DNA from 2 places in the Pseudomonas sp. JL3 genome. Region 1 is predicted to be linked to the other one. Evidence: predicted binding sites of a transcription regulator. Region 1 holds the regulator's gene; the other holds the start of a gene.

Region 1 (7,825 bases):
GCGCCTACCGCCTGACCCTGATGGGCGTGATCCTGGCCGAGGCCGAGATTTACCCGGACCGCGAACTGGCGATCAACCCGGGGCAGGTCTATGGCACGCTCAACGGCATTACCGCCAAAGATCCGGCTTTTGGTCTGGAGGCAGTCTGGATCGAAATCAGCCAACGTGCGCAGGCGCAATCTCTCGGTTACACCGTGGTCGATGCCAGTACGGTAGTGGCAACGCACTTGAACCAGATTCTGTACAAGCATTCCAGCGAGCTGATTGGCCACGAAGAAGTCCAGCAACTCATGCAATTGCTGGCCAAAAGCTCACCGAAACTGGCCGAAGAACTGGTGCCGGGGGTGGTCTCGCTGTCGCAACTGCTCAAAGTCTTGCAGGCATTGCTGGCCGAACAGGTGCCGGTACGAGACATTCGCAGCATTGCCGAAGCCATCGCGAACAACGCCGCCAAGAGTCAAGATACTGCCGCTTTGGTGGCCGCGGTGCGCGTCGGCGTATCCCGTGCAATCGTGCAAAGCATTGTAGGCACTGAGTCGCAGCTGCCAGTGATCACCTTGGAACCAAGGTTGGAACAAATATTGCTCAATAGTCTTCAGAAGGCAGGACAAGGCTCGGAAGAGGGTGTTCTGCTGGAGCCAAGCATGGCAGAGAAGCTGCAACGCTCGTTGATTGAAGCGGCGCAGCGTCAGGAAATGCAAGGTCAACCGGTGATTCTGCTGGTGGCCGGCCCGGTGCGCGCGATGCTCTCGCGATTCGGTCGGCTGGCAGTCCCGGGTTTGCATGTGTTGGCTTATCAGGAAATTCCTGACAACAAGCAAGTGACCATCGTTGCGACAGTAGGGCCCAACGGCTGAGGTAGTGGTTTATGCAAGTTAAGCGTTTTTTCGCCGCCGATATGCGTCAGGCCATGAAACTGGTTCGTGATGAGCTGGGCGCCGATGCCGCCATCATTGGCAATCGCCGGATCGCCGGCGGTGTCGAGCTGACGGCCGCCCTGGATTACAAATTGTCGGCGCTGGCCCCGCGTGTTCCGAACATGGAACTCGAAGACGAGCTGCGCAAGACCCAATCGCGGATCGTCACCGCCCAGGCCGAACTGAGCCTGCGTGGCGATGGCGAGAGCGACAAGAGCACCAATCGCCAATTGTTCGCCGGCCTGCCGTTGACCGCCGCCGAGCCGCTGATTGAACCGACATTGGCCGAGCCTCGGCGTTCGGCCTCTGCGCCTGCCGCAGCGACCGGCGTTGACCCGCGTGCATTCGATTCGATGCGTTTCGAACTCAACAGCCTGCGTGAACTGATGGAAGTGCAACTGGGTTCGCTGGCCTGGAATCAGTTGCAAGGCAGCCGCCCGGCCCAGGCCAACCTCTGGCGTCGTCTGCAGCGCATCGGTCTGTCCGGTCCGTTGTCGCGCGATCTGCTGGCACTGATTACCGACATTGAAGAACCCCGTCAGGCCTGGCGCATGTTGCTCGCGCACCTGGCGCGGATGATCGCCACCCCGGAAGTCGAGCCATTGGAAGAGGGCGGTGTGATTGCGATGGTCGGCCCGGCCGGCATGGGCAAGACCACCACGCTGGCCAAACTCGCCGCCCGTTACGTGCTCAAGTACGGCGCGCAAAACATCGCGCTGGTGAGCATGGACAGCTACCGCATCGGTGCTCAGGAACAGCTCAAGACCCTGGGACGCATCCTCAACGTGTCGGTCACCCACGTCGACCCGGGCCAATCGCTGGTGCAGGCGTTGGAGCCTTTGCTGCGCAAACGCGTGGTGTTGATCGATACCGCCGGCCTTCAGGCCAGCGATCCGGCACTGCGCATGCAGCTCGAAAGCCTGGCCGGACGGGGCATCAAATCAAAAAATTATCTGGTCTTGGCAACCACCAGTCAAAAACAGGTTCTAACCGCTGCTTATCACAGTTACAAGCGCTGCGGCCTCGCTGGCTGCATCCTGACTAAACTGGATGAAACGGCAAGCTTGGGTGAGGTGTTGAGCCTGGCCATTAGTCATGAATTGCCGGTGGCTTACCTGACCGATGGCCCGCGGATTCCGGATGATTTGCATCTGCCGCGTCGTCATCAGTTGGTCAGCCGCGCCGTTAGCGTGCAAATGCAGGAAGAACCCAGCGAAGAAGCCATGGCTGATATGTTCGCTGATATTTACCACAGTCCGACCAAGCGGGTTGGCTGAGGTATTAATGAACAGTTTTTGTACCTACATCGATGGTCTGCCATGCATTGTTCAGTTGGTGAACGCGCAGCCAGTAATGTGGCCTCCGTCTAAGTAAGACAAGGTAAAGAAATAACATGGGCAGCATGCATCCCGTACAGGTGATCGCGGTGACCGGCGGCAAAGGTGGCGTCGGGAAGACTAACGTGTCAGTGAACTTGTCCCTGGCTCTAGCTGAGCTCGGCCGGCGCGTCATGCTGCTGGATGCCGATCTGGGGCTGGCGAACGTCGACGTCCTGCTGGGGCTGACACCCAAACGTACCCTGGCCGACGTGATCGAAGGCCGCTGTGAGCTGCGCGACGTGCTGTTGCAGGGGCCTGGCGGGATCCGCATCGTCCCGGCTGCGTCCGGCACCCAGAGCATGGTTCATCTGAGCCCGGCCCAGCATGCCGGCCTGATCCAGGCCTTCAGCGACATCGGCGACAACCTTGACGTATTGGTGATCGACACCGCTGCGGGCATTGGTGACTCGGTAGTCAGTTTCGTCCGCGCAGCGCAAGAAGTCTTGCTGGTGGTGTGCGACGAGCCGACCTCCATCACTGACGCCTACGCGCTGATCAAACTGCTTAACCGCGACTACGGCATGAATCGTTTCCGCGTCCTGGCCAACATGGCGCAGAGCCCGCAGGAAGGCCGCAACCTGTTCGCCAAGTTGACCAAGGTCACGGATCGTTTCCTCGACGTCGCCTTGCAATACGTCGGTGCGGTGCCTTACGACGAAAGCGTGCGCAAGGCCGTGCAGAAGCAGCGTGCCGTCTACGAAGCCTTCCCGCGTTCCAAGTGCGCCCTGGCGTTCAAGGCCATTGCGCAGAAGGTCGATACCTGGCCGCTGCCGGCCAACCCGCGTGGTCATCTGGAATTTTTCGTCGAGCGCCTCGTGCAACAGACCGCAGGACCCGTCCTATGACAGCCAGTGGCTACAACCTCTACAAGAAGTCGGCACGTGACGCGCAGTACGAGCTGATCGAGCGTTACGCGCCACTGGTCAAACGCATTGCCTACCACTTGCTGGCGCGTTTGCCTGCCAGTGTCCAGGTCGAAGACTTGATCCAGGCCGGGATGATCGGCCTGCTGGAAGTATCAACCAAATACGACGCCAGCAAAGGCGCGAGTTTCGAGACGTACGCGGGCATTCGAATCCGCGGCGCGATGCTCGATGAAGTGCGCAAGGGGGACTGGGCACCACGTTCGGTTCACCGCAATACCCGCATGGTCAGCGACGCAATTCGCTCGATTGAAGCTAAAACCGGTCGTGACGCTAAAGATCACGAAGTTGCGGCCGAACTCCAATTGAGTCTCGACGATTATTACGGAATTTTGAACGACACCCTGGGCAGCCGGTTATTCAGTTTCGACGATCTGTTGCAGGACGGCGAACACGAAGGGCTGCACGAGGATGGCGCCAGTGCTCATCTCGAGCCGTCACGCGATCTGGAAGATGAACGCTTCCAGGCGGCGCTGGCGGACGCGATTGCCAATTTGCCGGAGCGTGAGCGACTGGTGTTGGCGCTGTACTACGACGAAGAGTTGAATCTCAAGGAAATCGGTGAGGTCCTGGGGGTCAGCGAATCGCGGGTCAGCCAGTTACACAGCCAGTGCGCGGCCCGTTTGCGGGGGCGTTTGGGGGAGTGGCGAGCGCGCTGAAGGCAGTGTGGGGACACTGCGAATGGAGCGGGTGTGGTGTTGAACTGCGCCGGTCTCGATCTGTTGTGCTCCAGACAGTCATTGAGTGCTTTGCCGGATTGATTGAAATGGCGCGTCCAGGTGCTGGGCGCGTTTAAGACTGCTTGGAGGTCGAATTGGACAAGAACATGAAAATCCTCATCGTTGATGACTTCTCAACGATGCGGCGGATCATAAAAAACCTGTTGCGTGACCTTGGGTTCACCAACACGGTCGAGGCTGACGATGGCACCACTGCCATTCCGGTGCTCAACAGCGGGAGCATCGACTTTCTGGTAACGGACTGGAACATGCCTGGCATGACCGGTATCGACCTGCTGCGTCACGTGCGCGCCGATGAAAAGCTCAAGCACCTGCCGGTGCTGATGGTGACCGCTGAAGCCAAGCGCGAGCAAATCATCGAAGCGGCCCAGGCCGGTGTTAACGGCTATGTGGTCAAACCCTTCACAGCCCAGGCGTTGAAAGAAAAAATCGAGAAGATTTTCGAACGCATCGGTTGATGTACTGCGCCACGGGGGAGCTATGGAGCATAACGAATCTTCACAGGGCGATTTTGAGTCGACCCTGAAAAAACACGCGGTCGAACTGGTCGAAAGCCTTGAAAAAGGCAGGTTCGGCGACGCTGTGCAACTGATCCATGAGCTCAACCAGACCCGTGACCGCGGCCTGTACCAGGAAGTGGGCAAGCTCACCCGCGAGCTGCATAGCGCGATCGTCAATTTCCAGATTGACCCGCACATGCCGCAAGCCGAGGAAGTGTCTCAGATCACGGATGCCACCGAGCGCCTGGGTTATGTGGTCAAGCTGACCGAGGCCGCGGCCAACCGCACCATGGACCTGGTGGAAAATGCCACGCCACTGATCAACAGCCTGAGCGACGAAGCTCAGGCGCTGAGCACGGATTGGGGACGGTTCATGCGTCGCGAAGTCGGGGCTGAAGAGTTCCGCGAACTGGCTCGGCGGGTCGACGGTTTCCTGACACGCAGCAGCGAAGACAACCGCATCGTGTCGAGCAACCTCAACGACATTCTGCTGGCCCAGGATTACCAGGACCTCACCGGTCAGGTGATCAAGCGCGTGACCCAATTGGTCACCGACGTTGAAAGCAACCTGCTCAAGCTCGTGCTCATGGCCAGTCAGGTCGACCGCTTTGCGGGTATCGAACATGACCGTGAAGCGATGCTGGCTGAAAAAGATCCACAAAAACATCTCTCGCAGGGTGAAGGTCCGCAGATTCATGCCGATAAAAGAGAAGATGTTGTGTCCGGTCAGGACGATGTGGACGATTTGCTATCCAGTCTTGGATTTTAGTTTTCTGGGTTTTTAGACCTGTAGGAGCACCCCCTTAATGAGCTTCGGCGCCGATGAAGAGATCCTTCAGGATTTCCTGGTTGAGGCCGGCGAGATTCTAGAGCAACTGTCCGAACAGCTGGTCGAGCTTGAAAGCCGACCGGATGATGCGGACTTGCTCAATGCAATTTTTCGCGGTTTTCACACTGTAAAAGGGGGCGCCGGCTTCCTCCAGCTCAACGAGCTGGTGGAGTGCTGTCACATCGCCGAGAACGTGTTTGACATCCTGCGCAAGGGTGAACGACGCGTCGACTCGGAACTGATGGACGTGGTTCTCGAAGCACTGGACGCGGTGAACAGCATGTTCAGCGAAGTCCGCGAGCGCAGCCCGATCACGGCTGCCACGCCTGAATTACTGGCTGCCCTGGCCCGTCTGGCCGAGCCGCAAACCGCCGATGAAGCGGCGCCTGTTGCTGAAGCGGTGCAAGCACCTGCCGCCGAAAGCGAATCAGGCGACATCACCGATAACGAATTTGAACAACTGCTGGACTCGCTGAATGCCGTCAAGGCTCAGGCCGAGGCTCCCGTGGTTGTTTCGCCGCCTGCCGCCGATGTGGCAACCAGCGACGAAATCACCGATGCCGAGTTCGAGTCGTTGCTCGATCAATTGCACGGCAAAGGCCAGTTCGCCGCCGATGCAGTGGTTGCGGCATCCGCCGCACCGGCTGCCCCGAAAGCGGCAGGCGACAGCTCCGACATCACCGACGACGAGTTCGAGGCACTGCTCGATCAGTTGCACGGCAAAGGCAACTTTGCCGTCGATGCATTGGAGTCGGCGATTGCTTCGGCTCCGGCCCCGGCTGCGCCAACCGCTAAAGCGGCCGGCGACGATCTGATCTCCGATCATGAGTTCGAATCGCTGCTCGACGAATTGCATGGCAAAGGCAAGTTCACCGAGGTTGGCACTGGCGCAGTGGTTTCTGCTCCTGTCGCCAAGGCGCCAGCACCGGCTGCGAAACCTGTGGCCAAAGCGCCCGAGCCAAAAGTCGAATCGCCGAAACCGGCCGCCGCTGCTGCACCGGCTCCTGCCCGTGCCCCGTCTGCGCCACCACCAGAAAAACCGGCCAGCGAAGCCGAGACCACCGTGCGGGTCGATACCGCGCGTCTCGACGAAATCATGAACATGGTCGGCGAGTTGGTACTGGTGCGTAACCGCCTGGTCCGTCTGGGCCTCAACAGCGGCGACGAAGCCATGTCCAAGGCCGTGTCGAACCTCGACGTGGTCACGGCCGACCTGCAAACCGCGGTCATGAAGACCCGGATGCAGCCGATCAAGAAAGTCTTCGGACGCTTCCCGCGTCTGGTTCGCGACCTGGCTCGCCAGCTCAAGAAAGAGATCAACCTGGAGCTGGTCGGCGAAGAAACCGACCTCGACAAGAACCTCGTCGAGGCCCTGGCAGACCCGCTGGTCCACTTGGTGCGCAACTCGGTCGACCACGGTATCGAAGAGCCGGCTGATCGCGAAGCGATGGGCAAGCCTCGCAGCGGCAAGGTGATCCTGTCCGCCGAACAGGAAGGCGACCACATCCTGCTGTCCATCTCCGATGACGGCAAGGGTATGGACGCTGATGTTTTGCGCGGTATCGCCGTGAAAAAAGGTCTGATGGACAAGGATGCGGCGGACCGTCTCAGCGAGTCCGATTGCTTCAACCTGATCTTCGCGCCGGGTTTCTCGACCAAGACCGAGATTTCCGACGTCTCCGGGCGCGGCGTGGGCATGGACGTGGTGAAAACCAAAATCGCCCAGCTCAACGGCACCATCAATATCTACTCGACCAAGGGCAAGGGCTCGAAGATCGTCATCAAGGTCCCGTTGACCTTGGCGATCATGCCGACGCTGATGGTCATGCTCGGCAACCAGGCGTTCGCGTTCCCGCTGGTGAACGTCAATGAAATCTTCCACCTCGACCTGTCGCGCACCAACGTGGTGGACGGCCAGGAAGTGGTGATCGTGCGGGACAAGGCACTGCCTCTGTTCTACCTCAAGCGCTGGCTGGTCAGCTCCGCCGCTCACGAAGAGCAGCGCGAAGGCCATGTGGTGATCCTTTCGGTGGGCACTCAGCGGATCGGCTTCGTCGTCGACCAGCTGGTGGGCCAGGAAGAAGTGGTCATCAAGCCATTGGGCAAAATGCTCCAGGGAACCCCGGGCATGTCCGGCGCCACCATCACCGGTGACGGCCGCATTGCGCTGATTCTCGATGTCCCGAGCATGCTCAAGCGTTACGCCGCACGGCGTATTTGATTCTGGGGGAGCGGGGCGACTGAGCCTCGCCCCGTCTAACGGAGTGTTTATGGCAGTCAAAGTCCTGGTGGTGGACGATTCGGGGTTTTTCCGCCGCCGCGTCTCGGAAATTCTTTCAGCGGATTCGAATATCCAGGTCGTCGGTACGGCGACCAACGGCAAAGAGGCGATCGATCAGGCGCTGGCCCTCAAGCCAGACGTGATCACCATGGACTACGAGATGCCGATGATGGATGGCATCACGGCGGTGCGGCACATCATGCAGCGCTGCCCGACCCCGGTGTTGATGTTCTCCTCGCTGACTCACGAAGGCGCG
Region 2 (7,825 bases), on a different contig from region 1:
CGCCCTGACGACCGGCGCGACCACGCAACTGGTTGTCGATACGGCGCGATTCGTGACGTTCGGAAGCGATCACCTGCAAGCCACCCGACTCCAGCACTTGCTGGTGACGTTTCTGCCAGTCGGCCTTGATCTGGGCAATCTGCTCAGGGGTCGGGTTTTCCAGCGAAGCCACTTCCACTTCCCAGTTACCGCCCAACAGGATGTCGGTACCACGACCGGCCATGTTGGTGGCGATGGTCAGCGCGCCCGGACGACCGGCCTGAGCGATGATTTCGGCTTCTTTTTCGTGGAACTTGGCGTTCAGAACCTTGTGTTCGATGCCTTCCTTCACGAGCAGGCTGGACATGTGCTCGGACGTTTCGATGGTAGCGGTACCCACCAGCACCGGACGGCCCTGAGTCATGCACTCCTTGATGTCGTTGATGATCGCCGCGTATTTCTCTTCGGCGGTCAGGAACACCAGGTCGTTGTAGTCTTTACGCGCCAACGGTTTGTTCGGCGGGATGACCATGACCTGCAGGCCATAGATCTGGTGGAATTCGAACGCTTCGGTGTCCGCGGTACCGGTCATGCCGGACAGCTTGTTGTACAGACGGAAGTAGTTCTGGAACGTAGTCGACGCCAGGGTCTGGCTCTCGGCCTGGATGTTCAGGTTTTCCTTGGCTTCGATGGCCTGGTGCAGGCCTTCGGACAAACGGCGCCCCGGCATGGTACGGCCGGTATGTTCGTCGACCAGCACGACCTGACCGTCCTGCACGATGTATTCGACGTTGCGATTGAACAGTTTGTGCGCGCGCAGGCCGGCATAAACGTGGGTCAGCAGACCGAGGTTGTGCGCCGAATACAGGCTCTCGCCTTCAGCCAGCAGGCCGACGCGGGTCAGCATGTCTTCGATGAACTGGTGACCGGCTTCGTTCAGTTCGACCTGACGGGTCTTCTCGTCCACGGTGTAGTGGCCAGCCTTGGTGACTTCGCCTTCGACTTCTTCAACGTGCAATTCCAGCTGCGGGATCAGTTTGTTGATCTCGATGTACAGCTTGGAGCTGTCCTCGGCCTGACCAGAGATGATCAGCGGGGTACGGGCTTCGTCGATGAGGATGGAGTCGACTTCGTCGATCACGGCAAAATTGAGTTCGCGCTGGAATTTTTCTTCCATGCTGAACGCCATGTTGTCGCGCAGGTAGTCGAAACCGAATTCGTTGTTGGTGCCGTAGGTGATGTCGGCGGCGTAAGCGGCGCGCTTCTCTTCCGGCGGCTGGAATGGGGTGACCACGCCGACCGTCATGCCGAGGAATTCGTAAAGCGGACGCATCCAGTTGGCGTCACGACGGGCCAGGTAGTCGTTCACCGTCACAACGTGCACGCCCTTGCCGGACAGCGCGTTGAGGTAAACGCCCAGTGTTGCCACCAGGGTCTTGCCTTCACCGGTACGCATTTCCGCGATCATGCCTTCATGCAAGGTCATGCCGCCGATCAGCTGGACATCGAAGTGGCGCATACCCATGACACGCTTACCGGCTTCGCGGGCGACCGCAAAGGCTTCTGGCAGCAGTTTGTCGAGGGTTTCCCCTTTGGCGAGGCGGGCCTTGAACTCGTCGGTCTTGGCACGCAATTGATCGTCCGAAAGGGCTACCATTTGCTCTTCGAAGGCATTGACGAGCTGCACCGTCTTGAGCATGCGTTTGACTTCACGCTCGTTCTTGCTTCCAAAAAGTTTCTTTAACAAAGGCGCAAACATATCGGCAGGATCTTCCACACTAAAGGGATGGAGGGCGGCCCCGTGAGTCGCCCGTGCAGCCCTCACGGCCGCATGCGAACGAGCATTCTACCCGGAAACGATGGTGAGGAAAGTGGCGTTGTTCCACGATGCATGCACTGCGCTGTGACGGGGCTCACTTAAAATAAGGGCTTTTTGCTGAACTTCAACCCATCGAGGGCACAAGTTACTCGTTGATTTAATGGGTAAAGCGCTCGCAAAGCAATGGGTCGGGGGCAGCGGGGGCTTTCTGTTACCATGGCCGTTCTGTTACTTCAGGTGTTCAATCATGGCATTTCGCCCTCTCACGGCCAGAGCACCCGCCGTTCTGCTTCGCGAAGCCAAACCGCTGAAAGCCATCTTTGGCCACGCTCAACGCCTGGGTCATTTACAACGGCTGGTGGAAAGTCAGTTGCAGCCGGCTGCCCGCGAGCACTGCCATGTGGCGTCGTGGCGTGAAGGCAGTTTATTGCTGATTGTCACCGACGGTCACTGGGCCACCCGCCTGCGTTATCAACAAAAGCGTCTGCAACGGCAGTTACAGCTGTTCGACGAGTTCGCCAGCCTGACGCGGATTCTGTTCAAGGTTCAACCGCCTACCGTTCAGCAAGGGGCTGCGGGGCATACGATAAATTTGTCGACCGATGCGGCGGCGACCATTCAGGCGACGGCTGACGGTATTACCGACCCGAATCTGCGGGCGGCCCTCGAACGCCTGGCGGCTCACGCCAAACCCAAAACCTGAAATTGACACATACTCCGTAGGAGCGAGGCTTGCCCGCGAAGAGGCCCTTGAGGCCGCCAAAAGCTCGCGGGCAAGCCTCGCTCCTACGCGGGGGTTATGTTCAATCACAGGTTCTTAGCGACGTTTGCTGCCGCCAAGCAATGAGCCCATCAACCCGCGCACCAATTGTCGGCCCAATTGATTCGCCGCCTGTCGCATGGCTGATTTCAACGCCTGCCCAGCTGCCGTACCAAGGAATTCCCCGGCCTGTTCGGTGAAACTCGGCTCTTCAGGTGCAGGTTTACCCGGTGCGGCTTCAGGATCCGGCGCCAGACCTTTGCGCCCCATCAGCACTTCATAAGCCGATTCGCGATCGACCGGTTTGTCATAACGCCCCTTGAACGGCGAACCGGCGATCAGCACGGTGCGTTCGGTTTCGGTCAGCGGCCCGATCCGCGATTGCGGCGGTGCAACCAATACACGCTGGACCATCCCCGGCGTGCCCTTGTCTTGCAAGGTGCCGACCAGCGCCTCGCCGATCCCCAACTCCGTCAACACCGACAAGGCATCGAACGCCGGGTTCGGCCGGAAACCGTCGGCCACCGCACGCAGGGATTTCTGTTCTTTGGCGGTAAATGCACGCAAACCGTGCTGAATGCGCAGGCCCAGTTGAGCCAGCACATCGTCCGGCAAGTCGCCTGGCGATTGGGTGACGAAATACACCCCCACGCCTTTCGAGCGAATCAGTCGCACCACTTGTTCCAGACGCTCCTGCAATGCCTTGGGCGTACCGGCGAACAACAAGTGCGCTTCGTCGAAAAACAGCGCCAACAGCGGTTTCTCGGCATCGCCGCGCTCTGGCAGTTGCTCGAACAATTCGGCCAACAACCACAGCAGGAACGTTGCATAGACCTTCGGCGCTTCGTGCACCAGACGACTGGCATCGAGCAAGTGAATGCGCCCGCGACCATCTACGGCCGGCTGCAACATGTCTTCCAGTTGCAGCGCCGGTTCGCCGAACAACGCTTCAGCGCCCTGCTGTTCCAGCGTCGCCAGACGGCGCAACAGCGCCTGGCTGGAACCGGTGGTCATCAGCGCCGCGTCATCCCCCAGCAATTGGGGGCTGTCGCGCAGGTGATTGAGCAGCGCCTTCAGATCCTTCAAATCCAGCAGCAACAACCCTTCGCGGTCGGCCACCTTGAACGCGGCATATAACGCCGACTGCTGACTGTCGGTCAGTTCGAGCAGGCTACCGAGCAACAACGGACCCATTTCGCTCAAGGTGGTACGCAGTGGATGACCGGACTGACCGTTAATGTCCCACAGGGTCACCGGATACGCCTGAGGCTTATGGTTCAGCCAGGGCATCCCGGCGATCCGCTCCGCGACCTTGCCTTGAGGGTTGCCGGCGGCGCCCAGGCCGCACAGGTCGCCTTTGATGTCTGCCGCGAACACCGCCACGCCGGCATCGCTGAAGGCTTCGGCCAGGCGCTGCAAGGTGACGGTTTTACCGGTCCCGGTAGCGCCCGCCACCAGCCCGTGACGATTCGCCAGGCGCATGGCCTGAGTGACAGATTGGCCCGCGAGGTCGGCGCCGATAACGAGTTGCAACGAGTCAGGCATTTTGTCACCCATGGTTAATCTTTGATCCTTCATGGCCGATAACAAGCGAGAGACCAGACTGAAAATAGCGTCGGTAATCCCCCAAGGAGAGGCGGACATATCAGCTTACGTTCAACCCTGCCCATTTTGCGCGCCTTTATAAAAGCACGCCCTGGACATTAAGACTTTAGCGGACCCCCAAGCCATGAATAAAAATCTACGCTTCAGCCATAAAATACTGCTTGCCGCCGCCCTCATCGTTATTGCTGCCTTCGCCTCGTTCACACTGTACAACGACTATTTGCAGCGCAATGCGATACGCAACGATCTAGACAACTATCTGCAAGAAATGGGCAGCGTGACAGCCAACAACATACAGACCTGGCTGGCCGGACGCAGCCTGCTGATCGAAAACCTGTCACAAAACGTCGCCCTGAACGCTGACACCGGCAATGTCTCCAAACTACTTGAGCAGAAGGCCGTGACCTCGACCTTCATGGGCGCCTATCTGGGCAACAAGGATGGCACCTTCATCATCCGCCCTGACAGCAAGATGCCCGACGGCTATGACCCTCGCGTCCGGCCTTGGTACAAGAGCGCCCAAAGCACCGGCGGCTCGGCACTGACCGAACCGTACATCGATCTCGCGTCCGGCCAGTTGGTCATTTCCATCGTCAACAGTGTGCTCAAGGACGGTCAAAGCATCGGCGTGGTCGGGGGCGACCTGAGCTTGCAGGTGATCGCCGACAGCCTCAACGCGCTGGATTTCGACGGCATGGGTTATGCCTTTCTGATCAGCGCCGATGGCAAGATCCTGGTTCACCCGGACAAAGCCCTGGCGATGAAGTCCCTGAGCGAGGCGTATCCGAAAACCACCCCGCGCATCAGCAGCGAACTCAGTGAAATCGACGTCGACGGCAAGACCCGCATCGTCACATTCACCCCAATCAAAGGCCTGTCCTCGGTCAATTGGTACATCGGCCTGTCGGTGGATAAAGACAAAGCCTTCTCGATGCTCAGCGAATTCCGCGCCTCGGCGGTCGTCGCGACAGTGATTGCCGTCGCCATCATCATCGCCTTGCTCGGCATGCTGATCCGCATCCTGATCCAGCCGTTGCACGTCATGACCCGCGCCATGGAAGACATCGCTGATGGTGAAGGTGACCTGACCAAGCGCCTGACCATCCAGAATCAGGACGAATTCGGCATCCTAGGCACAGCGTTCAACCGTTTCGTGGAACGGATTCATACGTCGATCCGCGAAGTGTCCTCGGCCACCGGCCAAGTCAACGAAGTGGCCCTGCGCGTAGTGGCAGCCTCCAACTCGTCGATGTTCAATTCCGACCAACAGGCCTCGCGCACCAGCAGCGTGGCGGCGGCGATCAACCAGCTCGGTGCTGCGGCCCAGGAAATCGCCCGTAATGCAGCGCAAGCGTCAAGTCAGGCCAGCGACGCGCGCAGTCTGGCCGAAGACGGCCAGCAAGTGGTGGATCGCAGCATTGCCGCGATGAATCAGTTGTCGAGCATGCTCAGCGCCTCGAGTACCAACATCGAATCGCTGAACAGCAAAACCGTGAACATCGGGCAGATTCTCGAAGTGATCACCAGCATCTCCCAGCAAACCAACCTGCTGGCGCTCAACGCGGCCATTGAAGCGGCGCGGGCCGGTGAAGCCGGGCGCGGGTTCGCCGTGGTGGCCGACGAGGTGCGCAACCTGGCGCACCGCACGCAAGAGTCGGCGCAACAGGTGCAGACCATGATCGAGGAACTGCAAGTCGGCGCCCGGGAATCAGTCAGCACCATGAGCGACAGCCAGCGTCACAGCCAAGACAGCGTGGAAATCGCCAACCTGGCCGGCGAGCGCCTGAACAGCGTGACGTTGCGCATCGGCGAAATCGACGGCATGAACCAGTCGGTGGCCACAGCGACCGAGGAACAGACGGCAGTGGTTGAGTCGATTAACGTGGACATCACCGAGATCAACACGTTGAACCAGGAAGGCGTGGAAAACCTGCAATCGACGTTGCGTGCGTGCTCGGACCTTGAGCAGCAGGCTTCGCGATTGAAGCAATTGGTAGGCAGTTTCCGCATCTAGAACGTTTGACAGGCCCCAATCGCAGGCTCGCGCCCACATTTGATCTGCGTTGTTCACAAATAATGTGTTCACAACAGATCCAGTGTGGGAGCGAACCTGCTCGCGATAGCGGTCTGTAAAGCCCCGCAAAAACCCGCTGACACCCTCCGCCGCAAAACCCCAACCGAACATCTATTCTTCATATAGGTCAACCAAGGGAGAACAAACGGACCGGAGGAATGTTCATCGTGCATATCGCTGACATAACCATGTTCTACGCCCCTGCCAGCGGTGGCGTGCGCACTTATCTGGATGCCAAACACCGTCGTCTGGGCATTAAACCGGGCATTCGCCACAGTCTCCTGATTCCTGGGGCTCATTTCAGTGAACAGGACGGTGTCTACACGGTTCCGGCCCCTGCCCTTCCATTTGGCAAGGGCTATCGCTTCCCCGTCCGTCTCGCGCCTTGGCGCAACGTCCTGCAGGATTTGCAGCCCGATCTGATTGAAGTCGGCGACCCTTACCTGACCGCTTGGGCTGCTTTGGACGCCAAGCGCCAACTCGACGTGCCGGTGATCGGTTTTTATCACTCAGACCTGCCACTGCTGGTCAGCAATCGCATGGGCAACTGGGTTACACCCAATATCGAAGCTTATGTCAGCAAGCTTTATGGCAACTTCGACCGGGTTCTGGCGCCGAGTCAAATCATGGCCGATAAACTGATCGGGTTGGGCGTGAAAAACGTTTTCGTACAACCGCTGGGCGTCGACCTGCAAACGTTCAACCCCAATGCACGGGATCCAGGTTTGCGGGCCGAATTGGGCATCGATGAAAATACGCATCTGCTGATCTTCGCTGGCCGCGGATCCAAGGAAAAAAACCTGCCGGTGCTGCTCAAATGCATGAAACGTCTGGGCCGTCGCTATCACCTGTTACTGGTGGGCTCGTCAATGCCGACCCTGGTACCGCGCAATGTCACCGTCCTCAATGAGTTCTACCCGGCGGCGCAAGTTGCGCGCTTGATGGCCAGCGCCGATGCACTGGTGCATGCCGGTGATCAGGAAACCTTTGGTCTGGTGGTCCTCGAAGCCATGGCCAGCGGCATTCCGGTGGTGGCCGTGGCCGCCGGGGCTTTTCAGGAAATTGTCACCGATCAATGCGGCCTGCTTTGCACGCCGAACAATCCAGCGGCGATGGCCAACGCTGTGCGCGAACTGTTCAGTCAGGGCAGTGCCGCATTAGGCAAACAAGCCCGTAGCCATGTCGAGCAGCATTACGCCTGGGATATCGTGGTTGACAGCCTGTTGGGGCACTATCACTCCGTACTCGGCACTCAATGGCCCCTGATCGCCAATGGTTGAGCCCATGAACGCGCCCAGCCTGTTACTGGTATTGCACGACATTGCGCCACAAACCTGGCCCGATTACCAAGCCTTTGTCGAAGCCGTCGACGCGTTGGGTGGGGTGCCGATCACCTGGCTGGTGGTGCCGAATTTTCACAAACATAACGACCTGGCCGCATATCCGGCGTTTCGACGTTTGCTGACCCGCCGCGTCGCTCGTGGCGACGAATTGGCACTGCACGGTTACTTTCATTGCGATGAAGGACCGATCCCCATCACTCCCCGAGACTGGTTCATGCGCCGGATCTACACCCATGAAGCCGAAT

Evidence for each region. The regulator FliA, encoded in region 1, starts transcription of late flagellar genes. The targets are predictions, from matches to a motif close to CTAAAGTTTNNNNNNNNNNNGCCGNTAA.
Region 2: the regulator FliA is predicted to act here: its motif matches at 4,118-4,145, upstream of MMG91_RS14835 (methyl-accepting chemotaxis protein).

Annotation. Positions count from the first base shown of each region.
Region 1 is NZ_JAKWJK010000010.1:138,699-146,523, forward strand. Features, by position in the region: gene flhA (flagellar biosynthesis protein FlhA) at 1-857, shown strand, start outside; gene flhF (flagellar biosynthesis protein FlhF) at 869-2,194, shown strand; gene fleN (flagellar synthesis regulator FleN) at 2,311-3,141, shown strand; gene fliA (RNA polymerase sigma factor FliA) at 3,138-3,878, shown strand; gene MMG91_RS18105 (chemotaxis response regulator CheY) at 4,046-4,417, shown strand; gene MMG91_RS18110 (protein phosphatase CheZ) at 4,440-5,228, shown strand; gene MMG91_RS18115 (chemotaxis protein CheA) at 5,266-7,509, shown strand; gene MMG91_RS18120 (chemotaxis response regulator protein-glutamate methylesterase) at 7,559-7,825, shown strand, end outside.
Region 2 is NZ_JAKWJK010000007.1:133,380-141,204, forward strand. Features, by position in the region: gene secA (preprotein translocase subunit SecA) at 1-1,738, opposite strand, end outside; gene MMG91_RS14825 (DUF721 domain-containing protein) at 2,046-2,501, shown strand; gene MMG91_RS14830 (helicase HerA-like domain-containing protein) at 2,616-4,103, opposite strand; gene MMG91_RS14835 (methyl-accepting chemotaxis protein) at 4,288-6,177, shown strand; gene MMG91_RS14840 (glycosyltransferase family 1 protein) at 6,396-7,517, shown strand; gene MMG91_RS14845 (polysaccharide deacetylase family protein) at 7,510-7,825, shown strand, end outside.